4 regions of the Xenorhabdus bharatensis genome follow, and region 1 is predicted to be linked to each of the others. Evidence: predicted binding sites of a transcription regulator. Region 1 holds the regulator's gene; each other region holds the start of a gene.
The links. The regulator PurR, encoded in region 1, represses purine synthesis genes. The targets are predictions, from matches to a motif close to CANGCAAACGTTTGCNTG.
Positions count from the first base shown of each region.

Region 1 (8,050 bases):
ACTCATAACGGAAAAACTAAATGATGACCAATTGCGGCCTTATGCCAGTTTATGTCTTGAGGATACATCACGTAATCTGCCTAAGCGTGATACATGGGCTTTAGATAATCAGCGACGGTTGGTGGTTCCTGATTGGGAGGCGGGATTGTCATGTTTAATGGAGGGGTTATGTGTGGGAATGGTGCCTAAACACCGGGCCTTGCCGCTTATTCGTCAGAGAAAATTGTGTGTACTTGAACTTGAGCAGCCGTTACCTGATAGCCCGTGCTGCCTGACATGGTCACAGAAAAGCCATTCACCTGCATTAAGCTGGTTGCTTGGATATCTTGGTGATAACACAACGCTTAATGCTGAATGGCTGCAAGAAGACTAACTGTTAGCGGCGATAATCAATAAAAGGACCATCAGCAACAGAACGACGCTCTACAAGACGCGGGTGGACTTCGATGGTTTGAGCATCTTCACGTTTATTGATAATCCTATCAAGTAGCGTGGAGAAAGCCATTTGTCCCAGCCGTTCTTTAGGTTGGTGAATCGTTGTCAGTGCGGGTGTGAAATAGCGGGCATTACGGATATTGTCATAACCAATGATAGAAATATCCTGAGGGACGCGTAAACCCATCTCATCGGCAGCACAAATAGCGCCCATTGCCATCACATCCCCACCACAGAACACCGCAGTAGGGCGATGCTTCTGGTTTAAGATCTTACACATGGCCTGATAACCTGATTCAGGCTCAAAATCTCCCTGAACAATCCACTCATCCCGAATAGTAATATTGGCTTCTTTCAGTGCCTTGATAAAACCCTGATGACGCCCGCCGCCTGTATTTCTGGCTAATGGGCCGGGAATGGAGGCAATATCACGATGCCCACGTTCAATCAAATATCGGCCTGCTAAATAACCGCCGTGGAAGGCATTATCAATAATGGCATCCGTAAAATCCCCTCTGGATTCCCCCCAATCCATGACAACCATAGGAATATTGCGATAATCCTCCAGCATCCCCAGCAACTGTTGAGGATATTCTGAACACATAATTAACAAGCCATCTACACGTTTTTGTGCCAGCATTGCGAGATAAGCTTTTTGTTTGTCGAGGTTGTTATGGGAATTACATAAAATCAATGTATAGCCTTTGCTATAACAACTATTTTCGACAGACTCGATGATTTCAGCAAAATAAGGTGCTTCACTTGAAGTTGCCAATAACCCGATAGATTTTGTGTGGTTGACTTTTAAGCTTCGGGCAACGGCACTGGGAGAATAATTCAGTTCCTTAATGGCAGCCCATACTGCGGCTTTCGTATCTTCGGCGACGAAACGGGTTTTATTAATAACATGGGATACGGTTGTGGTTGAAACACCAGCGCGTTTAGCCACATCTTTAATCGTTGCCATGATAAAAAGGACTCCTGACCTTTTGGTCTAAATTTGTATACCCTTTATCTGGATATAGATCTTTGTTAATCATTTGCCAGTATTATATTTGTATATAGGAAGATAACTGGCAATAATTTAGTGATAAACCGTGAATTTTGTCTGATCTAGCTCAAAAGTGAAAGCAGTAATCGATGCTATAAAGTATATGTATTAAATATCACAGTGCGATTTTTAATCTTTGAGATAAATAACCACTTAAAATTTATGGTGTTGCTGAGTCTTAATTTTCACGATGAGGATGGTTTATGGATACAGATCTGAAATTGGGATTATTGACTGCTTGTAGTGCGTTAGTCATGATTGTTTTTCTGGCGAGTCTCTGTTTGATCGCCTGAGTACGGAAATAACCTTAAGCCCAGAAATAACATAGTGGTGAAACGCCATCTATTTTTCAAGGGGAAGTTTTTCACGCTTCAGCTTCAGACAGCATAACAGTGCGCAGAACCGGAAAAACTTGCCCTTGTATTGTACTGATAGGCTAATTAAGCCAGATTTTCTTCCACAAACTGCCAGTTAACCAGAGCCCAGAAATGCTCCAGATATTGAGGACGGGCATTGCGGTAATCGATGTAATAAGCATGTTCCCATACATCAACGGTCAGAACAGGTTTATCTTCACCAGTCAGTGGAGTTGCTGCATTGGAAGTATTAACGATAGCCAGGCTACCATCAGTTTTCTTGACCAGCCATGTCCAGCCGGAGCCGAAGTTTTTCAGGGCTGAATCAGTAAATTGCTGTTTGAATTCAGCAAAAGAGCCGAAAGCTTTGTTGATGGCTTCTGCAACTTTGCCGGTAGGTTCACCACCACCGTTTGGTGACAGGCTGTGCCAGTAGAAAGTGTGGTTCCATACTTGCGCAGCATTATTGAAGATACCGCCATCAGAAGTCTCGATGATTTCTTCCAGTGTTTTCCCAGCAAACTCTGTACCTTTAATCAGGTTATTCAGATTCACAACATAAGCATTGTGATGTTTGCCGTAATGATATTCCAGAGTTTCTGCTGAGATATGAGGTTCTAAGGCATCTTTAGCATAAGGTAATGCTGGTAATTCAAAAGACATTGCATACTCCTTTTAATATCGGGTTTTTGGCTTTATAAACCATGATTCGTAAAGTATTAATCATGGATAGAGCAAATTTAAGCTTATTATCATGTTGCTATTTTAGTGATTATCTTAACAACTTTTCTGCTAAATAACAGGGAAAAAGATGCGATTTAATAATGAGCTGATGTAGAACTGTTCAGTTTTAATGGATTAAATATTTATAGGGTATGAAAATATCAGTGATTACAATTTGTTGTTCAGAATAAAAATTTGCAGCAGCACGTTCGCTGTAGAAAACCAGCACCAGAAAGTGGTATTCTGAATCAATCTTTTCTGATGCTGATAAACAGCACCTGCGGTTTAAGGAAGTAAAAATGACGACAATTGAGAAAATCGAACGCCAAATTAATGAAAACCCGATTTTGCTGTACATGAAAGGCTCACCAAAGCTGCCAAGCTGTGGTTTCTCTGCTCAGGCTGTTCAGGCTTTATCTGCATGTGGTGAACGTTTTGCTTACGTGGATATCTTGCAAAACCCAGATATCCGTGCTGAATTACCTAAGTATGCTAACTGGCCGACATTCCCTCAACTTTGGGTTGATGGTGAGTTAGTCGGGGGATGTGACATCCTGATGGAAATGTATCAACGCGGTGAACTGCAAACATTGATTAAAGAAACCGCGGATAAATACCGTGAACAAGAAGACAGCCAGTAAGATTTGATAATCATTATTGGTACTAAGAGCCTAATCAAATAGGCTCTTAGTTTATCAGACTTCGTCGTCCGGAGTGGCCAGCGGCCAACCACCTAATCGCTTCCAACGATTAACTAGTTCGCAGAAAAGTAGGCTCGTTCTATCTGTATCATAGAGAGCACTGTGTGCCTGATTACTGTCAAAGGGGATTTCTGCTGTAATGCAGGCTTTTGCCAGAATAGTCTGACCGAGCACCAAACCGCTCAGCGCAGCCGTATCAAACGTAGCAAAAGGATGGAATGGATTACGCTTTAAACGAGCGCGTTCAGCTGCCGCCATAACAAAATTGTGATCAAAACTGGCATTATGAGCAACTATAATGGCACGGTTGCAATTATTCTCTTTCATACCTTTGCGGATCATCTTAAAAATGGCATGCAGCGCAGTATATTCGCTGACAGCTCCCCGTAATGGATTAGTCGGGTCAATACCTGTAAATGCCAGCGCAGCCGGATCAAGATTAGCTCCTTCAAAGGGTTCAATATGGAAATGCAGCGTATCAGCCGGAGCCAGCCAACCTTCGGCATCCATTTTTAAAGTCGTTGCAGCTATCTCAAGTAAAGCATCTGTCCGCGCATTAAACCCAGCGGTTTCTACATCAATAACAACGGGGTAATAACCACGAAAGCGTCCACTGAGCATGTTTTGATCTTTTATATTAGACATCTGATTTTATTCTTAACTTCAGGATAGCGGATATTATGACAAAATTTATTGTGCATTGCAGAAGTAATATCGACCTAGTGGAAACGAAGGGCATGTTAAAGATGCCCTTGTATATGGAGACTTGCATATGGAAAATAATTAATGACCTAATGCGTTACTGGCGCTTTCATTTTCAATGAGTTCGATTTTATAACCATCTGGATCTTCAACAAAAGCGATAACAGTTGTTCCGCCTTTCACTGGCCCAGCTTCACGAATTACATTGCCTCCAGCAAGTTTAATACGTTCACACGTTGCCGCAACATCATCAACACCTAAAGCAATATGACCGAATGCTGTACCCATTTCGTAGCTCTCAACATCCCAGTTATACGTTAATTCGATGACCGCACCTTGGCTTTCATCAGAGTAACCTACAAAGGCGAGGGAATATTTATACTCTGGATTCTCACTCGTACGAAGTAGACGCATGCCCATTACTTTAGTATAAAAATCAATCGACCGTTGCATGTTGCCAACACGGATCATTGTATGAAGTAGACGCATGATTACCTCTTATGTTTATGGTTTTATATCAAAATAGTAATTTCACGAAAGTGCAAAATGGCGGAATTTCGTGCTCTGACCCCATTGTTTTTTAACTATATAGGGTAAACACACGGTAATTCAATGCGTCCTTTCACCTTTGTTTTACTCGAGACTACTTTGTAATCACTTATTTGATGTGAGCTGGATCTAGATAATGTTGTAGTTCTCTCAGAGATAATCGTTTAGGTAATTTTGTATACAGGAGGATGACATGGCTGAGCAACTAGAGTTTTTTGTTATTCCGAATCCTTGCAAAGGGATTTGTGAATCAGGTCCCAGTGGTTTCTGCCGAGGTTGCTATCGTAATAGGGAAGAACGCTTTATGTGGATGAAATTATCTGATGGGCAAAAAAGAGAAATATTGCGGTTATGCCATGATAGATATCTGCGGACACTGAAAAATAACGGACATGACGAAGTTGTTCCATCAAAACAGCTTGGTTTATTTTAATTCACATTTTCAACTGTTAATGAAATTTTCTTATATGAATAATATTTCATATTTTCATTATGGTTAAGAACTTTTGCCATGATAAAGTGATATTTTATTCATATTACCTATTTTTTATTTGATATAGGTCGTTTAAAAATATTGCAGAGATTGACTAATTAAACCCTTTAGGTAAAGGTTTCTTATCAAATAATTAATTATCGAACAATAATCATGCTAATTTTTTATCTGTTTGTTTTTAATAGGTTTTATAATCTACTTAACGCTAACTGTAAGATAAAAATGATATTAATGTAAAAATATATAGATTAGTATTTGGATGGCGGTTATTCTTATAGAACTTTAACCGAGTGGTACTGTGTCTATTTTTTGGAGTTTGTATCTGTTTCGTTGATATTTAAAATCTTAATAGTTAAGTTGGAGGATTATTTTATACAGTTTATATCGTTGGTGGATTAATGCGCGATTTTATTCGGTGCGCCGTAAAACTTCGCTCTTTAGGGCGACGAAGATGTCAACTTTAAGTAACAAGCCAACGCGATACTAATTAAGTAATTAGCGAAATATCTGACTCTGCTAATGTGAGCAAGATATAGGATGCGTATCCATTATTCATATGAATAAACTGATTGGATAATTCATTGATGTTATATGAGTCTCTAATTATAAGGAGGGGTAATTGGAATTGACATTGGGATCAGACCTGGCACGTTTAGTTCGTGTTTGGCGCGCTTTAATTGATCATCGCTTGAAGCCGTTGAAATTAACTCAGACACATTGGGTTACTCTTTACAATATTAGTTTGTTACCACCGGAGCAGTCACAGATACAACTTGCAAAAGCAATTGGTATTGAACAACCATCCCTGGTAAGAACGTTAGATCAATTAGAAGAAAAGAAACTCATTACAAGGCACACATGTGCTAATGACAGGCGTGCTAAAAGAATCAAATTAACAGAAGAATCAGAAAATTTTATCAGAGAAGTGGATAGTGTTATTGGTTCGACGAGGAAAGATATTTTGGAGGGAATTACTCATGATGAGTTAATTCTACTTGCTTCTGTAATAAAAAAAATCGAAAAAAATATTAGCCAATTACATAAACAGGTAATATAAAAATTAATCGATAAAAAGAAAATCGCGGGCCATATTTTGGTGATCCGCGATTTTTTTGTTTAAATATACTTTAACCCTATTAGATAGGAGAGACTGTTGTCGAATCACCACTATCGGCAATTTTGATACGTTGCCCTTTACTGAATAAAACCTGATCCTGTTTTTGCACCACAACAATGTTTCTTCCACTGTCAGTACGGATTTCCAATTCGACACCTTTTGTTTGATCGATAGCACCTTCAATTCCTTGACCTGCCATTCCACCGACAATAGCACCAGCGGCTGTTGCAAGCCTCTGGCCTCTACCGCCGCCAACCGAATCACCTAACAACCCCCCTAATACTGCACCGCCAATCGCTCCTAGCATGTTTTGGTTACCAGCCTGAGAACCTTTTATCGTGACTGGCCGGACAGACAAAATAGTCCCGTAGGTTACGTTTTGAATTTGTTTGGCCTGATCAATCGAGTAAGTATCGCTAGAAAGTGCTCCCATGTCAGCACATCCGGATAATGTTGTTACTACAACTGCACCAACCAGGAAACGTTTGAACATAGTTACTCCTAATTTTAATGCCTCGAGAGAAATCTGGTAATAACCCTACAATCAAGCATTCGGCTACAATGGTCAGTAACAAGTATAATAATTTTACATGTTACTTATTCTATACATTAATAGCCTCTCTATAAATATATAATAAATTTCTACATTGAACTCCAATAAGAATAATTCCTGACAAAAAGTTTAGCATGTTTTGTGAAGAGCTCTCCAAAACTCAGATTTTATCTCTTATATTCCGAGTGAAACATATATAGTCCAAATCAATGTGTTTTATAGTTACACCGGTGTATTTACAGATGTAATCCATTCTTTAAATAGGGGAATATTTATGAAGTCAGGACGTTATATTGGTGTGATGTCAGGCACCAGTATGGATGGAGTCGATGTCGTTTTAGCAGAGATCAGTGATAAGGCTGTTATACAGAAGGAAAATTACAGTCATCCGTTTCCTCAGGAACTTAAGCAAAAATTACTGGCTATTTGTCAGGGCCAGCAAACCACATTATCAACAGTTGGGCAGCTCGATTATGAGTTGGGAACGCTTTTTGCCGAATCAGTCAAAGGATTATTAAAGAAAACCGGATTAACTGCGAGTGATATCACTGCAATTGGGTGTCATGGTCAGACTGTCTGGCATGAACCTGATGGTGAAAAGCCATTTACGATGCAAATTGGTGATAATAACCGTGTAACGGCATTAACCAATATTACAACAGTAGGTGATTTTCGCCGCCGTGATATGGCTTATGGCGGCCAAGGCGCACCTTTAGTTCCTGCTTTCCATATGGCGGTATTGGGTAATCCAACCGAAAGGCGTGTGATCCTGAATATTGGCGGAATAGCAAACATTTCTGCTCTTCTGCCAAATTCTGCGGTTAAGGGATATGATACCGGGCCGGGGAATATGCTGATGGATGCCTGGACATGGCGTCATAAACAGCAGCCTTACGATAAAGATGCACAATGGGCTGGAGAGGGTAGTGTAAACAACGCTCTGCTTCAGAAGATGCTTTCAGATCCCTATTTTGCACGTACTGCGCCCAAAAGCACCGGGCGGGAATATTTTAATATGGCATGGCTGGAAACACAGTTAGCTGATTTCCCTGATGTCAGTCCGGTCGATGTACAGGCCACTCTTGCGGAACTGACAGCTGTTAGCATCGCTGAACAAGTATTACTCAATAATGGCTGTGAGCGCTTACTGGTTTGTGGTGGTGGTGCCAGAAACCCACTTATAATGCGTCGGTTATCTGCTTTGTTACCTGATACTGAAGTTGCAACAACGGATAAATATGGGTTGAGCGGTGATGATATGGAAGCGTTGGCTTTCGCTTGGCTGGCATTCCGTACAATGTCTGGGTTGTCGGGTAACTTGCCATCGGTGACGGGTGCTGATAGGGAAACCATTTTAGGCGCAATTTATC
Region 1 is NZ_JBBMXG010000005.1:84,689-92,738, forward strand. Features, by position in the region: gene punR (DNA-binding transcriptional activator PunR) at 1-373, shown strand, start outside; gene purR (HTH-type transcriptional repressor PurR) at 377-1,402, opposite strand; gene sodB (superoxide dismutase [Fe]) at 1,927-2,505, opposite strand; gene AAC855_RS06640 (Grx4 family monothiol glutaredoxin) at 2,865-3,206, shown strand; gene rnt (ribonuclease T) at 3,261-3,911, opposite strand; gene gloA (lactoylglutathione lyase) at 4,050-4,457, opposite strand; gene AAC855_RS06655 (DUF1289 domain-containing protein) at 4,711-4,950, shown strand; gene slyA (transcriptional regulator SlyA) at 5,630-6,067, shown strand; gene AAC855_RS06665 (outer membrane lipoprotein) at 6,147-6,620, opposite strand; gene anmK (anhydro-N-acetylmuramic acid kinase) at 6,955-8,050, shown strand, end outside.

Region 2 (8,050 bases), on a different contig from region 1:
GCGGTGGGTAAGTTTGAAAACCGCTCAAGCTACCAGAATGGTATTTTCTCTGATGGTATTGATCGTTTGGGTAACCAGTCAAAAACTATTCTGGTGACAGATTTACAGCAAACCGGTCGTTTTAATGTGCTGGAGCGCACGAATATGGCCGAATTGCAAACAGAAGCCGGGTTACAAGGTAAGGCACAGAAGTTAAAAGGGGCAAATTATATCATTACTGGTGCAGTGACTGAATTTGGTCGCAAGGAAGTGGGTGACCACCAGTTATGGGGAATTTTAGGTCGTGGTAAATCACAGATCGCTTATGCAAAAGTGATGCTGAATGTGGTGAATGTAGAAACTTCTGAAGTCGTTTTCTCTTCAGCAGGCGCCGGTGAGTACAAGCTATCCAACCGTGAAGTTATTGGGTTTGGCGGTACTTCGGGTTATGACTCCACTCTGAATGGCAAGGTTTTAGATTTGGCAATCCGCGAAGCCGTGAATGATTTAGTGTCAGGTATTGAAAGTGGTGCCTGGAAGCCAACAAATTAATAATAAATATTATATAGGAAAAATCATTTAATGTTTTTGATGAAAAAGACGGGGATGTTACTGGGCACGTTAGTGTTAGTCGGATGTGTACAGGCACCTAAAACTATTTATGAATGGGGTGATTACCAGTCAACGCTTTACCAGTATTACCAACAAGATAAGACTGGGCCACTGGAGCAGATACAGGCTCTGGAAAAAGTGATTGAACAGGCAAAAGCTAAGGATAAACCTGTCCCTCCCGGCCTGCATGCACAAATGGGGCTACTGTATAGCAAAACAGGTAATATTGAGGATGCCTTTCAGCAGTTTGAAATAGAGAAAAAATTATTTCCTGAATCCGCACCTTATATGGATTTTCTGCTGAGCAAAAATAAGGGAGTGAAATAATGAACCGTATTTTGGGCGCGATTGGTGCTTTATTTTTGCTGATGCTGACTGGGTGTGCCAAACAGGCACCGCATGATTATTCTGCCTTAAGGGCAAGCGATCCTAAATCGATACTGGTTCTGCCTGCAGTGAATAAGTCTGTAGATGTGAAAGCCGCTGGCAGTGTGATTTCTCAGGTTACTTATCCATTGGCTGAGTCAGGATATTATGTTTTTCCTGTTGCGGTAGTGGAAGAAACCTTCCGGCAGAATGGCGTGTCTGAGGCTCAGGATATTAGCAATATCAGCTATAAAAAGCTGTATGATATTTTTGGCGCAGATGCAGCACTTTACTTGGATATCACGCAATACGGTACACAATATCAGATCATCAGTAGTGATACTCGTGTGACTGCTGAAGCTCGTTTGGTTGATTTGCGTACAGGTGAAAAAATCTGGGGTGGTATAGCAACAGCATCCAGCGCAGAGAATCGTAACAATGGTGGTGGCGGAATTATCGGTATGTTAGTGTCTGCGGCCATTGAACAAATTGTTAATACTGTAGCGGATAGAGGCCACGAGATTGCGGGTATTACCAGCAACCGCTTGTTAAGTGCCGGGCAATATTGGAATGGCCACTTGCTGTATGGCCCACGCTCAGCGTTTTATCGTAAAGAAAAAACAGAATAATTATTCCTGTTACCTTTCTGATTGTTTTATTACAAAAATGCCGCAGATAATCACTGCGGCATTTTTACTCACGTTCTTGAGTCTGATTAGACATCCAATCGCTTAGTTTGCCATTTTTTGGATTTCCAGCGCCACGCATTTACCAGACCACGAACCCACTCATCACAGAAAAAGCCGATCCAGATCCCCAGAATACCCATTCCCATGGTAATTCCCAGAAAATAGCCAATGGGAATAGAAATACCCCACATGAAAATCAGGGCGGTATAAAGTGGGAACCGGGCATCGCCGGAAGCTCGCAGTGCGTTTACCATAACGATATTAAAAGTACGCCCCGGCTCCAGAAACACAGATAGCAGGAAGAGTGGCAGTAACAGCTCAATGATTTTTTGGTCTTCTGTCATCAGGCCGAGAAGTGGTTGCCGGAACGCCCAGAAAGATAAAACAACCCCAATTGTGACGATAACACCGATTTTCAGGCTCTTGATACCTCGGATGTAGGCTTCTTCAAAGCGTTTTGCCCCGACAAGATGACCCACCATAATTTCATTACCAATACTGGTAGCAATCCCAAAAAGCATAATGAACAGCGATAGCTGGAAATACAGTGTCTGTGCTGCCAGAGATGTTTCGCCCATCAAACCGATAAATGCCTGTGCAGTCATGTACTGTAATATCCATACGAGGTTTTCACCGGCCGCGGGTAAACCGATATGCAGGATTTTACCAAGCATATTTTTTGACCAACATATGAGTAATTTTGGTACCAGTTTTATTTTCAGGCCATAAAATAACAAGCCACAAAGGAGAATAACCGCAACAGTACGACCGAAGACTGTAGACCACGCCACTCCTTCCAGCCCATATTTAGGCAGCCCGAAGAACCCGTACAGAACAATCATATTGCCGACAATTGTCAGCAGATTGGCAATCAGGGTGACATACATGGCTGATTTTGATTTGCCATATACTCGCAAGCACGCTGCCAGAATAATTGAAATGGCTTCTGGTATCAGACAGATACCTAAAATATGTAGATAAGCAAATCCATCATCCATCAGATTTTCTGGCAGATTCATGATATGCAGGATTTTGTAGCCGAAGAAAATAGTTACTAATGCACAGCCAAAACCCAACACAAAATTAAAGGCGATGGAAATATGGATCGCCTGACTGGCTTTATCCCGCCTTCCTGAACCGAGGTATTGGGCGATGACAACGCTGCAACCCACGCTGATGAAATTGAAGATAGTAATGAACAGATCAAAAACATGATTGCCAACGCCCATCGCAGCCAGATAAGCCGAAGAAATATGGCTGACCATATAGGTATTGATTAACAGCGTCGCCATATGAAGAAAAATATCAATGAAGATCGGCCAGCTCAGGGAAAAAAGCGAACGATCAACAACATCAGATTGATGCATTATAAAAAACCTATTGTTTGAATTGAAATGAGTGGTCTTTTTGTGGTGTGACATATACTCAGAAGACAGGCGTAATTTTACTTGGTTTATTGGTTGATTGATAGGCAAAACACACGATTTGCTGATAGATAACAGGTAATAAAATTTATGACTATGACTTGATTCTTATCCCCGATTCACTGGATAATCTTCTGCCTCAAATTATCTCACCATTTTTTTATCTCAAAAGCCAAACGATTGCGTATGAGAAATGGCTGAACTGATAGCATCAGCATTTTTAGTGTTATCAAGTGACGTAATCGTTTTCGTCGGGAAAGGAGTAAAGAAATGATGAGAAAAATAATGATTGATATTTAACACACTGGCAGGGGATAAACATGTCTGGCATGCAGGCACCAACTCAAGGCAAACTCGATAAGTATTTTAAGATAACTGAACGTGGAAGCTCGGTACGTAAAGAGATTCTCGCTGGGTTAACAACATTTCTGGCCATGGTTTATTCCGTGATTGTTGTGCCGGGTATGCTCGGACAAGCCGGATTTCCTCATACTGCGGTATTTATTTCTGTCTGTCTGGTGACTGGCATTGGCTCATTGCTGATGGGGCTATGGGTTAATTTGCCGATGGCGATTGGCTGTGCCATCTCACTGACCGCCTTTACGGCTTTTAGTCTGGTATTAGGGCAGCAAGTTAGCATTCCTGTTGCACTGGGTGCTGTTTTCCTGATGGGATGTATATTTACTTTTATTTCTGTTACCGGCATTCGGGCCTGGCTATTGCGCAATATACCAATGGGGATTGCACATGGAGCAGGGATTGGTATCGGGTTATTTTTGCTACTTATCGCCGCAAATGGTGTCGGCTTGGTAATTAAAAATCCGAAGGAAGGCTTACCCGTTGCCTTTGGTTCACTGACAGCTTTTCCTGTCTTTATGACCCTGTTTGGTCTGGCTGCGATTATCGGTTTAGAGAAGAAAAAAGTTCCCGGTGGCATTTTGCTGGTTATCATCGCTATTTCAATTATTGGCCTGATTTTCGATCCTGCGGTGAAATATCAGGGGTTTTTTAAACTGCCAACATTAGGAGATGATGGCCTTTCACTGATGTTCAGTATGGATATCATGGGGGCTTTACAGCCAGCTGTCCTGCCAAGTCTTCTTGCACTGGTGATGACCGCAATATTTGATGCCACAGGGACTATCAGAGCCGTGGCTGGGCAGGCTAACCTGTTGGATAAGCGTGGACAGATTATCAATGGTAGCAGGGCGTTAACGGCTGATTCTGTCAGTAGTATTTTTGCCGGAGCGATTGGTTCTTCCCCTGCTGGCGTTTATATCGAATCTGCCGCAGGAACTGCTGTAGGCGGAAAAACAGGGTTAACAGCAACCGTTGTCGGTATTTTATTTCTGCTGATCTTATTCCTTTCTCCTTTGTCATATCTGGTTCCTGCTTATGCCACTGCACCGGCTTTAATGTATGTCGGGCTGCTGATGCTGAGCAATGTGAGAAAGCTGAATTTCGATGATTCTGTTGATGCTGTGTCAGGGCTGTTGTGCGCCGTATTCATCGTTCTGACCTGTAATATTGTTACAGGAATTATGTTGGGTTTCAGTACGTTAGTTGTCGGTCGTATTTTTGCCGGTGAGTGGCGTAAGCTGAATATGAGTACGGTAGTCATTGCCACTGCACTGGTGGTATTCTATGCCAGCAGCTGGGCCATTTAGCCAGAACTAGCCTGAAAGTTATGCGTAAGCGGTTAACGTTTGCGCATACATTCCCTTGCCCGATAATTTTTAAAACCTGTCAAATTTTCGACAAAATCCGTCAGATAAGTATAAAATAAGAAAATGGCTTGCGGGTCATTGATTCACAATGTGATTGTTTTTTGATTTTCCAGAATAACTTCAATTTTTGTGGTTATTAGCGCTGTTATTAGAAAGAAAAAACAGTCACAATCTCCTCACCGACGGATTTTTGGCAATTTGTAAGGGTAACATGGAAATATTCTTTACTATCTTGATCTTGATTTTGGTGGTGTCAGTTTCTGGTGTTCTTACTAAGGTGATCCCGTTCCGTGTCCCTTTGCCGATAGTGCAAATAGCAATGGGGGCGTTGCTGGCTTGGCCTCATTTTGGTTTACACGTTACTTTCGACCCTGAATTATTCCTCGTTTTACTTATCCCTCCTTTGTTATTTGTTGATGGCTGGAAAACACCGACCAGAGAATTTTTTCACCATGGGCGTGAAATCGTTATTCTGGTTTTAGTGCTGGTTTTAGTAACAGTTGTCGGTATTGGTTATTTGATTTACTGGTTACTGCCGAGTATTCCGCTTATTGCGGCTTTTGCTCTGGCCGCCGTGTTGTCACCAACCGATGCCGTTGCCTTATCCTCAATCGTCGGGAAAGGGCGCATTCCTAAAAATATGATGAGTGTGCTGGAAGGTGAAGCGTTGATGAATGATGCTTCGGGTCTGGTCGCTCTGAAATTTGCTGTGGCAATTGCCATGGGAACAATGGCATTTACGGTCACCGGTGCAACATTCGAATTCTTTAAAGTGGCAATTGGTGGTCTGGCATCGGGTGTTGCTGTCACTTGGTTGTACAGTAAATCACTGCGATTGATGAGCCGCTGGAGTGGCGATGATCCCGCGACTCAAATTATGTTCATGATGTTGTTGCCATTTGCTTCTTACATGATTGCTGAACATATCGGTGTTTCTGGCATTCTGGCTGCTGTTGCGGCGGGTATGACTATCAGTACGGCCGGCGTGATCCGCAATGCACCGCTGGATATGCGTCTGCGGGCGGATAATGTCTGGGGAATGCTGGCATTTGTATTTAACGGGCTGGTATTCATCATGCTGGGGTTACAATTGCCGGGAATTTGGGAGACGTCTGTTGCTCAGGCTGATCTTGACCCGCATGTAGAAACCTGGATGCTGTTCGCTGCTGTGGGCATTATTTATGGCGCACTGGTATTGCTGCGGTTCTGCTGGTTATGGCTGATGAAAAATACCAGTAAAATCCTGATGAAGAAGAAACCACTGGAATTTTCAACCTACACTACGCGTGAATTGTTGTTGGCTTCGTTTGCGGGAGTCCGTGGTGCCATTACTCTGGCTGGTGCTCTGTCCGTGCCGCTTTTCCTGCCGGATGGTGATCCGTTTCCTGCCCGTTATCAGTTGATCTTTATCTCCGCAGGTGTGATTCTGGTTTCACTTTTTGTTGGTGTTATTGCCCTGCCACTTTTGCTGAGAGGGATGAAAGTGGGAGACAAACAGGCTGATCTTGATGAAATCAGAATGGCGAAAGCAGCAATGGCTGAAGTTGCGATTGTCAGTATGAATAAAATGGAAGAGCGCCTGTCTGCCAGCACAGAAGAAAAATTAGATGCAGAAGTGATTAGCGAAGTTGCTTCCCGGGTGACCGGTTACTTACGGCGCCGTACTGCGGGTACCGACGAGGGTGAACACAGCTTGGAGGTCGAAGAACTGGAGCGTCGTTTCCGCCTGACAGCATTACGTGCTGAAAGAGGGGAACTCTATCACTTGCGCGCAACCCGTAAGGTTAGTAATGAAACATTACAGACGCTTTTGCATGACCTTGACTTGCTGGAAGCACTATTAGTGGATAAATCTCAATAAATATGTGGCTATTAACAATCACAACATTTTTGTGGGCCGCTTCATTCAGCCTGATCGGTGCTTATCTTGCCGGTCAGGTTGATAGTTGGTTTTCTGTACTCATCAGAGTAATGCTTGCTGCTCTGGTATTCCTGCCATTTCTGCGCTGGCGTGGGTTATCGCTGAAAATTATTTCGCTGTATATGGCAGTGGGCGCTTGCCAGCTGGGTGTGATGTACTTGTTTGTATTTCATGCATACCACTATCTGACAGTGGCAGAGTTTTTGCTGTTTACTGTCATGACACCACTGTATGTCACACTGATCTACGATTTGCTGAAGCGTCAACAACTGCGTTGGGGATATGCGCTCAGTTCACTGCTGGCTGTTGCCGGAGCTGCGATTATCCGTTATGACCGGCTAAGTGAATCTTTTTGGATTGGCTTGATTTTGGTGCAACTGGCAAATATTTTCTTTGCCATTGGTCAGGTTGGTTATAAGCGTTTGATGGAAAAGCATCCGATCCCACAACGAGTGGCGATTTCATGGTTCTATTTAGGTGCCTGTGTTGTTGCAATTATCGGATGGTTAATCTTTGGTAACCCACAGAAACTGCCGACAACGCAATTACAGTGGTGGGTTCTGATCTGGTTAGGCGCAGGAGCCTCCGGTATTGGCTACTTTATGTGGAACTATGGTGCAACTCAGGTTGATGCCGGAACACTCGCAATTATGAATAATATGCTGGTTCCGGCCGGGTTACTGGTTAACTTTGTCATTTGGCAGCAGCATCCGGATTGGTTGAGCTTTACCATTGGAGGCAGCCTGATTGTTGCATCGCTTTGGGTGCATCACCGCTGGATATTGAAACCCGTTTTACAAAAGACAGGCTATCCACCGCGTGCTGGCGCGCAGAACGAATAAATGTATCAATAGCCGGTTGGTGTTGCTCTCCTTTACGGCAGGCAGCGTACAACCGGCTCCATAATCCCTCTCCCAGCGTCTGCGTGACCACTAAACCCTGTCTTTCAAATGTTTCCACGGCCCAGTGAGGCAATGCTGCAATACCTAAGCGGGCTGCCACCATTTGAATCAGTAATAGCGTGTTATCGACGGTTTTCAGGGTGGGAGTGACTTCAGCTGGTTGGAGGAAACGTCTCCAAATATCAAAACGTTGCCGTTGAACAGGATAAATCAGTAACGTCTCAGATGCGAGATCTTGTGGCTGAATATCCCGCTGACTGGCTAATGGATGATCCGGAGCAACCACTAACTTTACCTCATAATCAAACAGCGGCGTATAGTGCAGATCACTGTCGGAAATAATATCGGATGTCAGTACAATATCCAGCTCTTTTTGTTGCAGGGCCGGTTGTGGATCGAATGTTACCCCGGATTTGAAATCCACATTAAC
Region 2 is NZ_JBBMXG010000002.1:46,976-55,025, forward strand. Features, by position in the region: gene AAC855_RS01895 (CsgG/HfaB family protein) at 1-531, shown strand, start outside; gene AAC855_RS01900 (DUF4810 domain-containing protein) at 562-918, shown strand; gene AAC855_RS01905 (DUF799 domain-containing protein) at 918-1,586, shown strand; gene AAC855_RS01910 (MATE family efflux transporter) at 1,673-3,013, opposite strand; gene AAC855_RS01915 (NCS2 family permease) at 3,391-4,737, shown strand; gene AAC855_RS01920 (Na+/H+ antiporter) at 5,009-6,658, shown strand; gene AAC855_RS01925 (carboxylate/amino acid/amine transporter) at 6,661-7,560, shown strand; gene metR (HTH-type transcriptional regulator MetR) at 7,445-8,050, opposite strand, start outside.
Region 2: a site for PurR is predicted at 3,306-3,323, ahead of AAC855_RS01915 (NCS2 family permease). Genes of this name have one in related genera too.

Region 3 (8,050 bases), on a different contig from region 1:
GATTGCATAATACCTGCCTATTAAAGTAGTGCAGAAAAGGATACAAAACAGATAGATAGGGTTCTCCAAGATGCCGCTGCAGGTGGTAACCCTTGAACCCTTGGTTCAAGGTGAACATGGTGTCGCCCCTATTAGGCTTCTTGGACTAGCCAAGCATGCTCACAAGAAACGGAGCACCACATTCTATCAGATATGAAATATCGGCTCAGGGGACATCCCCGCTCACGAACACCTCAGAGAAATTTTTTATTACTTTGAACTAATTAGCCAGGTATCCTCAATCAGAACCTACCCATTTAGTCTTAAGTAATATCATGTAGCCTATTGTATGGAACTAAATGGAGAAAGCAACTGCTTATGTTCATCTATCGTGACTACTGCCTGATTTATAAACAAGGATAAGTCTATTAACGATATAAAGCTGGCTAATTTCGGGTTTTTGTTACTTTACCCTAACTTTTGTTACCTTGCTCTAACAGTGCCTGCTCAATCGTCTGCTGAAGCATTTTAATTTTTTGTTCCATATTATAGGCGTAATCACGGGTTTTCATTTTTTCCTGTGCCAACTCGTGACAGATATTCAGCGCCACAATAAAAACCAGTTGCTCAGTGTTAGTCACTCTGGTGCGTTCTTTGAGGTTATGCAAACGCTGATCAAGTTCATCCGCAGCAGCCTGCAATGCTTCTATCTGCTCTGGTGGACAATTGACACGTAATGACCGCCCAAAAATCTGAATATCTACTGGTTGTGCAGACATGACACCTTCCTGATTTATTACTGTGCCGATACCTTAATTTTGACATACACCCTTTATACCCTTCGTCTTCCAAGTTGCCTTGTTGGCTGTGCTCACTCACTCCGGTCACCGTTTTTATAAACATACGGTTAGCTATGCTCCCGGGGATGAGTTCCCTTGCCGCCGCGATGCAACTCGAAATCCATTGGGTATATCTTTCCAGATTCCAGAGCGGTAGTAATCTGGAAAAATAAAGGGTGTAAAAACATATTCTGGTATAAAAGTAAGGCCGACACCAATCATTACCGTGCAATACCAAGAGACAACCTGATTATGTTGTCTGGTATAGCGACTCCCCTTGATGGTAGCATAGCATGAACTTATATCGCCAACGATGATCAATATACATGTCTATACAAAACTCATTACCTAATTATCAGTCATTTGATGAAATTTTGCATCAACAGTCCGTCGCTTTAACCGCCGCGGAAATGCACGGTTTAATCAGTGGGTTACTGTGTGGTGGAAATCACGACAGTAGCTGGCAGGCACTAGTTCATGATCTTGCCAATGACGGTCTGGCATTTTCACAGATCCTCGCGCAGCCAATCAGAGAGTTGTATGAAACAACCTTCGAGTTATTGGATGACAGTAATTTTCATTTTAATTTACTGCTTCCTGATGATGAAGAGGGGGTTTTTGCATGTGCGGATGCGTTGGCAGGTTGGGTAAACCATTTCTTGTTAGGGTTAGGCGTAGCCGATCCTAAGTTAACAGAAAGAAAAGAAATTCAGGAAGTAGTTACGGATTTACGTAATATAGGGATGCTGGGATACGACGAAAGTGAAGATCAGGAAGAGTTAGCTCAGGCACTGGAAGAAGTACTGGAATATGTTCGTGTTGCAGTGCAACTCTGCTACATCGCGCTGGCGACACCTAAAAAAGCAAGCAATACCAAAAACGAAAAACCAACGCTGCATTGATTGGTGATTAATTAATAATAATGAGATTGCAGGAGAGGGTATGACCAAACAAGAATATTTGTCCCGTCGTCAGGTATTATTGTCGAAAATGGCACCGGCCAGTGCGGCCATTATTTTTGCAGCCCCGCATGCGACACGCAATTCAGATAGTGAATATCCTTATCGTCAACACAGTGATTTTCTTTACCTGACTGGATTTAATGAACCAGAGTCTGTTCTTATCCTTATCAAAAGTGATGAAACTCACAATCATAGTGTGTTGTTTAACCGAGTGCGTGATCTGACGGCGGAAATCTGGTTTGGTCGTCGGCTCGGGCAAGAAGCTGCACCGGAAAAACTTGGTGTAGATCGTGCGTTACCCTTTGATGCTCTTGACGAGCAACTCTACCTGCTGCTGAACGGGCTGGACGTGGTTTATCATGCGCAGGGCGAATTTGAATATGCGGATAAGATAGTCTTCAGTGCTCTGGATAAATTACGCAAAAACAGCCGTCGTAATCTCACTGTGCCATCAGTGATAGCCGATTGGCGCCCGTGGCTGCATGAAATGCGTTTGTTCAAATCAGAAGCTGAATTGGACATCATGCGTAAAGCGGGGCAAATCAGTGCACAGGCGCATACCAGAGCGATGCAGCATTGTCGCCCGGATATGTTCGAATATCAGCTTGAAGCGGAAATTCACCATGAGTTTACCTATCATGGTGCACGTTATCCCGCTTATAACACCATTGTTGGTTCCGGCGAAAATGCCTGCATTCTGCATTACACAGAAAATGATCGCTGTATGAAATCTGGTGATTTAGTGCTTATCGATGCAGGTTGTGAATATCAAGGTTATGCGGGCGACATTACGCGAACATTTCCGGTCAATGGTAAATTTACCCGTCCTCAGCGAGAAATTTATGACATTGTGCTGAAATCCATCAATGTCTCTCTGGAACTTTATAAACCGGGTACCTGCATGAGAGAAGTGACGGGGCAGGTTGTGCGTATCATGGTTGAAGAGTTGGTTAAGCTGGGCATTCTGCATGGCGAAGTCGAATATTTGATCGAGACCAATGCTTATCGTCAATTTTTCATGCATGGTTTAAGCCACTGGCTGGGTCTGGATGTTCACGATGTAGGCCATTATGGTGTTGATCGTGATCGTATTCTGGAACCGGGCATGGTATTGACTGTTGAGCCGGGGCTGTATATCGCACCGGATGCTGATGTACCGCCGGAATATAGGGGAATTGGGGTCCGTATTGAAGACGATATTTTGATTACAGAATCAGGTAATGAAAATTTAACCGAATATGTCGTTAAAGATCCTGATGAAATTGAAGCACTGATGGCACAGGCAAAATAGAGTTAGAGTCATATACCCGATGGATTTCAAGCTGCATCCCAGTCAGGGGGCAGTTTGAAAAACGAGGGGGAAAGTAATCAGGAAGTGATAATGAGCGTGATTATCGTAGGAGGAGGAATGGCCGGTGCAACACTGGCGCTTGCTATTTCTTCTTTAAGTCGGGGGCAGTTGCAGGTTTCTTTAATTGAAGCGGCAGAGCCGGCACAGGAACACCCGGGTTTTGATGCAAGGGCAATTGCCTTAGCTTATGGCACATGTCAGCGTTTAAACCAGATAGGCATCTGGTCTGCCCTGAAAGATTGTGTGACACCAATTACTCACGTTCATGTCAGTGATCGCGGTCATAGCGGTTTTGTGAATATTCGAGCCGATGACTATAACATTCCGGCATTAGGCAACGTGATTGAATTGCACAATGCCGGAAATCGCCTGTTCGATTTACTAAAACAGGCACCGAATATCCGGCTTTACTGTCCGGCGAAAGTGAGTTCTGTTGAGCGTTTCGACTCTTCTGTCTCCATTACTTTGGATAACGGTGAAAAACTGACGGGAAAACTTCTGGTAGCGGCAGATGGAAGTCAGTCCGCTGTGGCCAGTGCCTGTCATATTCCGTGGCAACGACAAGATTATGGTCAGGCCGCCATTATTGCCAATGTTCTGACATCTGAAGATCCTCAGGGGCGGGCGTTTGAGCGTTTTACCCAGCATGGCCCGTTAGCATTACTGCCAATGTCTGAAGGGCGCAGTTCACTGGTCTGGTGCCATCCATCTGAAAAACTGTCGGAAATCAGTCAGTGGGAAGATAGCGAGTTTCTTCAACAATTGCAGAAAGCGTTTGGCTGGCGACTGGGTAAAATGTTGGCAACAGGCCAGCGGCATTGTTATCCGTTGGCTTTATCCACAGCCGGGCAGCAGATTAGCCATCGTCTGGCACTGGTAGGTAACTCATCGCAAACACTGCACCCGATTGCAGGACAAGGTTTTAATCTGGGGATGCGTGATGTTATGGCGCTGGCTCAGGTGATTTCGGAAGCTGCGGTTGAAGGGCATGATATTGGTTCTTATCACGTTCTGGCGCGTTATCGGCAGCAACGGAATGTTGATCGAGAAGTAACAGTCGGTATTACTGATGGTTTGGTCAGATTGTTTGCCAATGATTATTTTCTGTTGAAAGCCGGGAGAAATCTCGGGCTGATGGCGATGGAAATACTGCCATTGACGAAAGGAACACTGGCTCGCCAGACACTAGGATGGGTCAACCATCATTCAACGGCAGAATAAGTCAGATTAAGAGGAAATAAAAACATGCAGTCATTTGATGTGGTGATCGCAGGAGGCGGGATGGTTGGCCTTGCGCTGGCCTGTGGTTTACAGGGTAGCGGCTTGCGTATCGCGATTGTTGAAGAACATCCGCCAACCGGTAAATTTCATACCAATGATGAGCATGCGCTGCGTGTTTCTGCCATCAATGCTGCCAGTGAAAGATTATTAACTCATCTTGGTGTCTGGCAGAAGATACTGGCAATGCGCACCAGTCCTTATCAGGGAATGGAAGTCTGGGATCTGGATAGTTTCGGGCGCATCCAGTTCAGTGCAGCAGAAAATGGTCTGAGTCACCTTGGGCATATCATCGAAAACCGGGTGATCAGGCAAGCGTTGTGGGAACAGGTCGAAAGTTCATCTGACATCACAGTGTATTCTCCTGTTTCACTGAAAAATGTTGCATGGGGAGAAAATGAAGCCTTTATTACTCTGTCTGATGAAAGTATGTTGACTTCACGGCTGGTGGTTGGTGCAGATGGTGCTCACTCATGGTTGCGTCAGCATGCGGATATTCCGCTGACGTTCTGGGACTATGAACATCACGCACTGGTCGCTACCATTCATACAGCAGAACCCCACCAAGGCGTTGCCCGTCAGGTTTTCCACGGAGATGGCATTCTTGCTTTTCTGCCACTGTCTGATCCCCATTTATGCTCTATTGTCTGGTCGTTACCCGCTGAAGCAGCAAAACAGCGCAAAGCTATGGATACTGAGTTATTCAACCGGCATTTGAGTGCTACTTTTGATATGCGTCTGGGGCAATGCGAACTGGTTAGTGAACGGCAAACCATTCCTTTGATGGGGCGCTATGCGCGTAATTTTGCCGCACATCGGTTAGCTTTATTAGGGGATGCGGCACATACAATCCATCCGTTAGCTGGTCAGGGAGTCAATCTGGGGTTTATGGATGTAGCAGAACTGATTGGCGAACTTAATCGACTGAATCAGGAGGGTAAAGATATCGGGCAATACCTCTATCTTGGTCGTTATGAGCGGCGTCGTAAACACAGTGCGGCTGTCATGCTGGCCGGTATGCAGGGTTTTCGCCAGCTATTTGACGGAAATAACCCCGTCAAAAAGTTGGTTCGTGATGTAGGGCTGGCTATGGCTGACCGTTTGCCCGGCGTAAAACCACAGTTGCTCCGCCATGCAATGGGCCTTCATGATCTACCGGATTGGTTGGTTACTCAGACTCATTCAGTTGAAAAATTCTAATGCCGACTTCAATTTAGGATTAGTTTTTTTTATATCAGGCTAAAGTGTATTCAGTCAATTTGCTTCACACTTTAGTCTGTTTCTAATAAAAAAAGTATATATTTTGTAATTTACTGCCAGTTTTTAGCGTCCTTCCACAATAAATTAGAAAAAAATCCTGCATGATAGTGAAGCATTTTTGAAGCTATCACTACAGTGTTAATAATTTATCCTATGGTTCATTTCTATTTTCAGTGATAACTTCTAGTCCAAGGTATCGTTTGCGCTGTTAACCGTTTTTCTGCTTCATGATCCAATATTTGTCGGTTAATACGCCGTATTTACTCAGATCAAGAACATCTTCATGTCAAGAATGGAAAGAGGGAAATAATGTCAAAACACACCCCATTGTATGAACAACATCTGGCATGCGGAGCGCGCATGGTAGATTTTCATGGCTGGATGATGCCCCTTCACTACGGCTCACAAATCGACGAGCATCACTCGGTGCGTACTGACGCGGGTATGTTCGATGTTTCCCATATGACCATCGTGGACTTACACGGTACTGGTTGCCGTGATTTTCTCCGTTATCTTCTGGCAAATGATGTTGCCAAACTGACTGAAAAAGGCAAGGCACTCTATACCGGTATGCTGAATGCTTCTGGCGGCGTTATTGATGACCTGATTGTCTATTTTTTCACAAACGATTTTTATCGCATGGTTGTTAACTCAGCAACACGTGAGAAAGACTTAGCGTGGATAAAACAACACGCTGAAAAATATCCTGTTGAGATCACCGTGCGTGATGATCTGGCGCTTATTGCGGTGCAAGGCCCGAATGCACAATCTAAAGTTCAATCTTTGTTAAGTGATGAACAAAAACAAGCTATTACAGGTATGAAGCCATTTTTTGGTGTTCAGACAGGTGATTTATTTATTGCCACTACCGGTTATACCGGTGAGGCCGGATATGAAATTGCCATGCCTCAGGAACGGGCTGCTGATTTTTGGCAACAATTGCTGAAAGAAGGCGTCAAGCCGGCAGGGTTGGGTGCGCGGGATACATTGCGTCTTGAAGCCGGAATGAACCTGTATGGTCAGGAAATGGATGAATCCATCTCTCCATTGGCGGCTAACATGGGATGGACAATTGCATGGGAACCGGAAGATCGCCAGTTTATTGGCCGCGAAACCCTGTTAAAACAACGTGAGACCGGAACAGAACAACTCGTCGGATTAATCATGCGTGAGAAAGGTGTATTGCGTAGTGGGTTAACGGTTGGTTTTACAGATGAAACGGGTACGACACATTTTGGTGTTATTACCAGTGGGACATTCTCCCCTACATTAGGATTCAGTATTGCCCTTGCACGGATACCGCGAGGGGTTGGAAAACAGGCAGTTGTCCAGATCCGCAATCGTGAGATGGCAGTTCAGGTTGTGAAACCGGGCTTTGTGCGGATGGGGAAATCGCTTGTAGGATGATTTTGGTCGCAACATTTTAATTAATAAAAAATAATGGAGATGGAACCGATGAGTCATGTACCCGTTGAATTAAGATATGCCGAGTCACACGAGTGGGTTCGTTCTGAAGGAAATGGCGAATACACCGTGGGTATTACTGAACATGCCCAGCAATTGTTGGGTGATATGGTGTTCATAGACCTACCTGAAATCGGAATGCAGTTAAATGTTGGTGATGATTGCGCTGTTGTTGAATCAGTTAAGGCTGCTTCTGATATTTACGCGCCATTGAGTGGTGAAGTCATTGCTGTTAACCCGGCTCTGGAAGGCTCACCGGAATTAGTGAACAGCGAGCCTTATAATGATGGCTGGTTGTTCCGCATCAAGGTAACTGATGAAAGTAAATTGTCCGAACTACTTGATGCAGAAGGTTATCGGGCATTACTGGTAGACGAAGAGTAAGCATTTATCGCCCCGTACCACTGGAACTATATCGTGAGCGGGGCGTTTTTCATGTGTGCCGTTTTTAGCTAGTTTCAGGAAATTATTATCAATGACCCAGACTCTAATCCAACTTGAAAATCAAGGTGAATTCATTCGTCGCCACATTGGTTCTTCTGCCGGACAGCAAAAAGAAATGTTGGCAATGGTAGATGCAAGCTCCCTTGATGATCTCACTAATAAAATTGTTCCCCGTGATATCGCACTGGCAGAACCACCAGCAGTAGGGGATGGTGCGACAGAACAACAGGCACTGACTGAACTGAAGGCAATAGCAGGTCAGAACAAGCGTTACCAGTCTTATATTGGTATGGGATATGCGCCTTCAATTCTCCCGCCGGTCATCCTGCGTAACCTGTTGGAAAATCCGGGTTGGTATACGGCATATACGCCATACCAGCCGGAAGTTTCTCAGGGAAGACTGGAATCCCTGCTTAATTTTCAGCAAGTTACCATTGATCTAACCGGATTAGATCTCGCTTCAGCATCACTAT
Region 3 is NZ_JBBMXG010000009.1:37,123-45,172, reverse strand. Features, by position in the region: gene AAC855_RS10170 (5-formyltetrahydrofolate cyclo-ligase) at 1-8, opposite strand, end outside; RNA gene ssrS (6S RNA) at 59-243, opposite strand; gene zapA (cell division protein ZapA) at 453-758, opposite strand; gene AAC855_RS10155 (YecA/YgfB family protein) at 1,145-1,720, shown strand; gene pepP (Xaa-Pro aminopeptidase) at 1,761-3,071, shown strand; gene ubiH (2-octaprenyl-6-methoxyphenyl hydroxylase) at 3,162-4,352, shown strand; gene ubiI (FAD-dependent 2-octaprenylphenol hydroxylase) at 4,377-5,609, shown strand; gene gcvT (glycine cleavage system aminomethyltransferase GcvT) at 5,979-7,076, shown strand; gene gcvH (glycine cleavage system protein GcvH) at 7,125-7,517, shown strand; gene gcvP (aminomethyl-transferring glycine dehydrogenase) at 7,609-8,050, shown strand, end outside.
Region 3: a site for PurR is predicted at 5,875-5,892, ahead of gcvT (glycine cleavage system aminomethyltransferase GcvT). Genes of this name have one in related genera too.

Region 4 (8,050 bases), on a different contig from region 1:
ACGTTCACCCATTCTGTTGGGTTTTCCACTGGTACAGCATGACCACTCTTTACTTCCCTGTACTGGCTGTTTTTCACACACCGATGCACTTCTCGCACCAGATAAGGCGGGATAAGCGTATCGTGGCTTAAGCCGATAATTAATGTGTCTTTATTTATCCGGGTAAGGTGATTCTCGATATTTACTGTTAGTCCCAGAGCTATGCGTTTGTCCGTCTCTTTTTCTGATGGTCTGGCACAGATTTGATTGAGAGTCTCCTGCCCCAATGATGAAATAAATTCCGAGCTAAGAACATGGGATAAGCCAAAAGCTGTTGCTAAAGCCTGATCACTGTTTTCTAATTTTAACCACGTTGTGAACATCAGTCTGAAATAGGGATCGTCATTGGTTGCCCACGGAGCCGTCAATACCAGTCGATTCACTAGTTGTGGATGAGTCGCAGCAACAACAGCAGCAACCACTGCCCCCAAAGAGAACCCCACCAAATCCACAGGCCCATCGCCACTATCATTGATCACTGCAACTACTTGCTCTGCAAGATGTTCAATCGTCAGCTCACCGGATGGCAAACTGGAGTTACCACAGCCCGCATAATCGGGAATAATCACCGCCCGGTCACGGTTAAATGGGGTTTTTATCTTTCCAAAACTACTATTCCCATCGCTATTTGTACCATGCAGAAACATCACTGGGTTCTGGGAGTTTTCCCGATTTTCACTAAAGTCTTTACGATAAGAGACAAATGAATCTGCCAGATGGATAGTTTTTTCAATCGAATGCACTGTCTATTGCCCCGCCTAGATTTAAATGGTGTTGTTTTATACACTAAATCAACCAGATAACACTGTGACCTATTCGAAAATCCAGCATATTGAGTATTACCTTATTTGAGATTATAAAAGAATGCATTATTATCTACTTTTGACAATTTTAGCAGGCAATAAAACTGAAAATTGAATCATTATGCATCTAAGCAATCATAGCTTCTTCAATTATTGTCAGTAGATGCCAGTTCAGCGTTGACTCATATGCAGCAGATGTTTATGACACACAACCAATTAAATGGAAAATAAGAAGTAAAAACAATTCAGTTCTTCCTGCCAAAATCGCTGTTGAAAATAAAGAAACCGCCCAAACGATATTGTCTTTTGCATGTGACCTTATCGTCTAGAATAAAATTTTATTAGGATAGACTCTAAATGAATAATTGGACAAATTATGAGTGCAAACTTACCACTAAAAATTCACTGAATGATTTTGGAAATTCTACGTATTTCGTATATGAAGATTGTATTGTCAGAAAAGCCCCGATAAATCGAGAAAGGAGACCAAATAAAACAGAATCGTTTCACACACATATAACCTACCTGAATCCAAATTGTTTTCATGAAAGAGAGCTATTAAAAAAAAAAGCAGAGGTACAATTACTATATACAACTGATATATCTATTGTTTTCCTTGTGTGCAGCGGAATTGAGAATATACACATTACTGCGTACAAAAATCCTGAGATAGGATGGTTTCCATTTGATTTTGTTTACTCAAATGGTCGTGTTTTGAGAAGGCATCTTGGACATAAAATATTGGATATTAACCCGGGTCGACATGACCTTCCTCTTTAAAAAGTCTTTTTGTATTAATTAAACTGATATGTGGATACCGACTTAATGATTAAGAAGCTCAATTCACTGTCATACGATATACAGTGATACAGTGGTAAGAAGCGAGAAAAGTATCCCGAATTTCTTGATCACCACAATATAGGCAGAGTACATATCGCAGAAATAGTTGCCATCACGGGTAATAGGTAAAGAAATATTGATTTTAGTTTCGTGCATTAACTGATTATTAAATGTTATTCATTTATTATTCAGTAGAGATAAAGTTATTAGGTTTATTAATTTCTTGATAATCACGTTATAGGTGGATAGTAAAATGAAAAAATATCTTTTTCTTTGCCTAGTAGCGGGTACGACTCTTTTCGCTTCAGTACAGACTTATGCTTGGTTTTGCAGATCTGAGATGTTAGACCCCGTAGCATATGACCGCTGTGTAGCTCAATGTGACGCGTTGAATCCAGGAGAAGCGGGACATGCGAATTGTTTATAATAAATCAAGGACGGTACTTATGCCGTCCTCTCACCTACATAAAAAAATGCAGACCCGAAGGCCCGGTCATGACTCCAATAGTTAGATTGACATATGCTCTATGGCTTTCAAAAGATAGCAAACTGCAAATGAATTAGTGAATTACGAACTAATGTTCCTCTTCAAAAAAATACGCATCTAACCATTGGCAGCACGACCCACCTGTGCACATACCATCAGATTTAATTACTTTGCTGATTCTTTAACTCTATCATTTTGTTTATTTCTTTTGCATTCCAGCTAGGACCTGTATAGACGCTATGATGCTGGCTGTACCACCATTCAGGCATCGTATCTGGAAACATTGTGTAATTGCTATCAGCGCACGCAGATAGCAAAGCGCTAATAGCAAAAATTGCTGTCACTTTTAATGATGATAATTTTTTCATTTGATTAACATTATAGTTTGTTTTTGTTGGCACCCACTCTGGTTATTATATCAAAGCGACATTGGTTGAAATTCGCACCTTGAAATCCATAATTGAATTGGGCTATTTTTCCCCACAGTCAATACAGCGCCGAAGGCAACCCCCGTCCTGTACTACGGGAGTTGCCTAAGGTTATCTTCGGGCTTTCAGGTGAACCTGAACAAAACCTAACTGTTTTTCTAGGGGCCGTGGATGTTTTGTGAAGGAAACTTGGACGGCATGATAATCTGGTATCATAGTTTTCGCAAAAAAACTGCTACTTTGAAACCACTATGCCAAGAACTATGTTACCAGCCCCTTTGCGGAATAAGCTATTTTTATTCATACAACAAAGAAAAGCACCGTCTTACTTTCACTGCTTGAGAACGGGGATCCCGTGGCGGGACACTTCCCTGATAAATTTGGAAAATGGAATATCGTCAGCGCCATATCTTTCAAGCGTGACAGTTTCACGTCGTCCGTTAATTCGGTAATCATAACGAAACGAGACTGTACCTGCTTTTGTAACGGCTACATAGAGTCCGTCACGGTCAGAAATCTTGTATAATTTATCGGTAGGTTTGAGGTTTTTTAACTTGGTGTCTGTCAGCATAGCGGTATCCTTTTTATCGTTCTGATACCGTCAATTTCACAAAAAAACCTGACGGTATTTTGATTCATCAGAGATAAAGTATATTACGATACCGTCAAAAATACCGTCAATAATCGCATGCTGATATGGTGAGGCTTGGTGAGGTTTGGGGATGAAAAGACCCTGAAATCAGGGTCTTAATTCAAAAATCATGATGATTTGGTGAGGCTTGGGAAGGCGTTATATCATTCCCATTCAATTGTTGCTGGTGGTTTGCCGCTTATGTCATAGACTACGCGCGATATCCCACTGACTTCATTGATGATACGGTTTGATACACGGCCAAGGAAATCATATGGCAGGTGTGCCCAGTGCGCGGTCATAAAGTCGATGGTTTCTACTGCACGCAGGGAGACAACCCAGTCATATTTACGTCCATCCCCCATTACTCCAACAGAACGAACTGGCAGGAATACGGTAAATGCCTGACTGACTTTGTTATACAGATCAGCTTTATGCAGTTCTTCAATGAAGATAGCATCAGCACGACGCAGCAAATCACAGTACTCTTTCTTCACTTCACCCAGTACACGTACACCAAGACCCGGGCCCGGGAATGGGTGGCGGTACAGCATGTCATATGGCAGACCCAGTTCCAGACCAATGCGGCGAACTTCGTCTTTGAACAGCTCTTTCAGAGGCTCAACCAGACCCAGTGCCATATCTTCCGGCAAACCACCTACGTTATGGTGAGATTTGATTACATGCGCGTTACCTGTCGCAGATGCTGCTGATTCGATAACATCCGGGTAAATCGTACCCTGTGCCAGCCATTTAACCTGAGTTTGTTTTGACGCTTCTTCGTCAAACACATCAATAAATACGTGACCGATGGTTTTACGTTTAGCTTCAGGATCATTAATCCCCGCCAGAGCAGAAAGGAAACGATCTTCGGCTTTAACATGGATGATGTTCAGGTCGAATTTACCCTCGAACATCTCCATCACCTGCTCCGCTTCATTCAGACGAAGCAGACCATTGTCTACAAATACGCAGGTCAGACGTTTGCCAATTGCGCGGTTCAGCAGCAGCGCTGTTACTGAGGAATCGACTCCACCAGACAGAGCAAGGATAACTTTATCATCACCGATCTGCGCACGCAGACGCTCTACGATATCATCAATGATAGATGCAGGTGTCCACAGGGCTTCACACTGGCAAATATCCAGCACAAAACGTTTCAGGATGTTCAGACCCTGATGAGTGTGAGTCACTTCCGGGTGGAACTGTACACCATAAAAACGTTTTTCTTCATTCGCCATAATAGCAAATGGGCAGCTATCAGTGCTGGCTACAGTCGTGAAGCCTTCCGGAATGGCAGTAACTTTATCGCCATGGCTCATCCACACATCCAGTACCGGTGTACCTGATTCATTCAGTGCATCCTGAATACCGCGGAACAGTTCGCTATCACCTTTCAGCTCAACCTGAGCATAGCCAAACTCACGCTCACTAGAGGTAGAAACTTCGCCACCCAATTGCATAGACATGGTTTGCATGCCATAGCAGACACCCAATACTGGCACACCCGCGTTGAACACATATTCTGGCGCACGTGGACTGTTGTTCTCAGTTGTGCTTTCCGGGCCACCAGAAAGAATAATGCCGCTAGGGTTAAATGCACGGATTTGTTCTTCAGTGACATTCCATGTCCAAAGTTCACAATAAACACCGATTTCACGGATACGGCGAGCAATAAGTTGTGTATATTGCGAGCCAAAATCAAGGATCAAAATGCGATGTTGATGGATATTAGTTGTCATTAGAGGTGAATTCCCAAAACAAGTGGCAATTAAAAAATAAAAAAATCAGTGACCCGCTATCGCGAGCCACTGTGTAAGTAAATTACAGGCCTAAACGGTAATTTGGTGATTCTTTCGTGATAGTCACGTCATGAACGTGGCTTTCCTGAATACCCGCGCCACTGATACGAACGAATTCTGCTTTAGTTCTCAGTTCATCAATCGTAGCGCAGCCTGTCAGACCCATACAGGAGCGTAGTCCACCCATTTGTTGGTGAACGATGTTTTTCAGCAGTCCTTTATAAGCAACACGGCCTTCGATACCTTCCGGTACTAATTTATCTGCCGCATTATCAGTCTGGAAGTAACGATCAGAAGAACCTTTAGACATTGCGCCCAGAGAACCCATTCCACGATAGGATTTGAATGAGCGCCCCTGATAGAGTTCAATTTCACCCGGAGATTCTTCTGTACCTGCCAGCATGGAACCAACCATCACACATGCAGCACCTGCGGCAATCGCTTTAGCGATGTCACCAGAGAAACGGATACCACCATCAGCAATAACCGGGATCCCTGTTCCTTCCAGCGCTTCTACTGCGTCAGCAATGGCGGTAATTTGTGGTACACCAACACCGGTCACGATACGGGTCGTACAAATAGAACCAGGGCCGATACCGACTTTAACAGCATTCACACCAGCTTCTACCAGCGCTTTAGCGCCTTCACCCGTTGCCACGTTACCACCAATGATTTGCAGATTAGGGTATTTAGCGCGGGTTTCGCGGATACGCTGCAAAACACCTTCAGAATGACCATGGGATGAGTCAATCAGCAACACATCTACACCAGCAGCTACCAGCGCATCAACACGCTCTTCGTTGCCAGCACCGGCACCAACAGCAGCACCTACACGCAGACGACCCTGCTCATCCTTACAAGCGTTTGGTTTACGTTCTGCTTTCTGAAAATCTTTCACTGTGATCATGCCGAGCAGGTGGAAGTTATCATCCACAACCAGTGCTTTCTCTACGCGTTTTTCGTGCATTTTCTGCAATACTACGTCACGGGCTTCACCTTCTTTTACCGTCACCAAACGCTCTTTTGGTGTCATTACTGCGGTAACCGGCAATTCCAAATCTGTCACAAAACGCACATCGCGACCAGTAATGATACCTACCAGCTCGTTAGATTCTGTTACAACAGGATAACCAGCGAAGCCATTACGTGCAGCTAATTCATTAACTTCACGCAATGTCGTTTGTGGCGTGACAGTGACAGGATCGGTAACAACACCACTTTCATGTTTTTTCACGCGGCTGACTTCTTCAGCCTGACGTTCAATAGGCATGTTTTTGTGAATAAAGCCAATTCCCCCTTCCTGTGCCAACGCGATAGCCAGAGAAGATTCCGTCACGGTATCCATTGCTGCTGAGAGCATAGGCACGTTCAGGCGAATAGTAGATGTTAATTGTGTGGACAAATCTGCCGTGTTAGGCAGAACTGTAGAATGGGCAGGAACCAACAGAACGTCGTCAAAAGTTAATGCTTCTTTTTTAATTCGTAACATGAGCAATATCTCACCAAGCTATGGGGCGTCAATAAGGGATAAAATATTGCCGCGGCATTATACAGGCCGTAATCGGTTGCCTCCAGCATTTTCTGAAAAAATTTCTTGATTAGTGGTGGTGAGCAGTTATTATCAGTCAATTAAGTCCTTGTTTTAAAATTTGATCTAGCTCACATGTCACTGCCAACCAACACTGGAATTTTTTCTGTTAGTCGTCTGAATCAGACGGTTCGTCAGCTATTAGAGCTTGAAATGGGTAGAATTTGGCTCAGTGCTGAAATTTCTAACTTCTCCCAACCTTCGTCAGGTCATTGGTATTTCACGCTGAAAGATGAACGGGCACAAATCCGGGCGGCAATGTTCCGTAGTTACAATTTGCGGGCGACATTCCGGCCACAAAATGGTCAACAGGTGTTAGTAAAAGCACAGATCACTCTGTATGAACCACGGGGTGATTACCAATTGATTGTGGAAAGTATCCAGCCTGCCGGAGATGGGTTACTACAACAACAGTTTGAGGTTTTAAAACAGAAACTCACCGCTGAAGGGTTATTTGAGCAGATTTATAAAAAACCGCTTCCCTCCCCTGCAAAACGGCTTGGTGTGATTACTTCAGCCAGTGGTGCTGCGTTACACGATATTCTGAATATTCTGAAACGACGTGACCCTTCTCTACCGGTTATTGTGTACCCTACCGCAGTTCAGGGAACAGAAGCACCGCTACAAATCATTCGGGCGATTGAATTAGCTAATATCCGGCAGGAATGTGATGTTCTCATTCTCGGGCGCGGTGGTGGCTCACTGGAAGATTTATGGTGTTTTAATAATGAACAGGTGGCACGGGCGATATTCCATAGCCAAATTCCTGTCGTCAGTGCCGTCGGGCACGAAACTGACGTCACTATTGCCGATTTCGTCGCTGATTTACGTGCACCCACGCCTTCCGCTGCAGCTGAGTTAGTGAGTCGTAATCAACTTGAGCTGCTGAGACAAGTTCAATCCCTGCAACAGCGCCTCGAAATGGCAATGGATTACTTCTTTGCCCAGAAGCAACGTATTTTTAATGGATTACACCACCGTCTCCAACAACAACGCCCTGATTTACGGCTGGCTCGTCAACAAAATCGTTTATCTGAATTACGTCAGAAATTAATTGATGGTTTACTACGTCATTTAAAACAGAATTCTTCTGTCAGTGAAAAATTAATTCAGCGTCTGTTACAACACACTCCTGAACAGGAGATAAGACATCATAGCCAGCATATTCAACAGATTGACTTTCGCTTAAAACAGGCAATTGAGCGGCAATTATCCCGCTATAAAGAGAGATTCGCTGTTTCTTGTTCACGAATGGAAGCTGTCAGCCCGCTGGCAACCTTGAGTCGTGGTTATAGTATCAGCGAAACACCGGATGGGAAGCTGCTGAAGCAGATTAAGCAAGTAAAAGTGGGGGACTCACTGAAAACACGAGTACAGGATGGCTGGGTTGAGAGTCAGGTGACTCAAGTGAAAAAAGCTAGCAAGAGAAAAA
Region 4 is NZ_JBBMXG010000004.1:135,414-143,463, forward strand. Features, by position in the region: gene AAC855_RS05505 (alpha/beta fold hydrolase) at 1-782, opposite strand, end outside; gene AAC855_RS05510 (hypothetical protein) at 1,200-1,622, shown strand; gene AAC855_RS05515 (hypothetical protein) at 2,331-2,537, opposite strand; partial or broken gene AAC855_RS05520 (Arm DNA-binding domain-containing protein) at 2,962-3,168, opposite strand; gene guaA (glutamine-hydrolyzing GMP synthase) at 3,393-4,970, opposite strand; gene guaB (IMP dehydrogenase) at 5,053-6,519, opposite strand; gene xseA (exodeoxyribonuclease VII large subunit) at 6,694-8,050, shown strand, end outside.
Region 4: a site for PurR is predicted at 6,585-6,602, ahead of guaB (IMP dehydrogenase). Genes of this name have one in related genera too.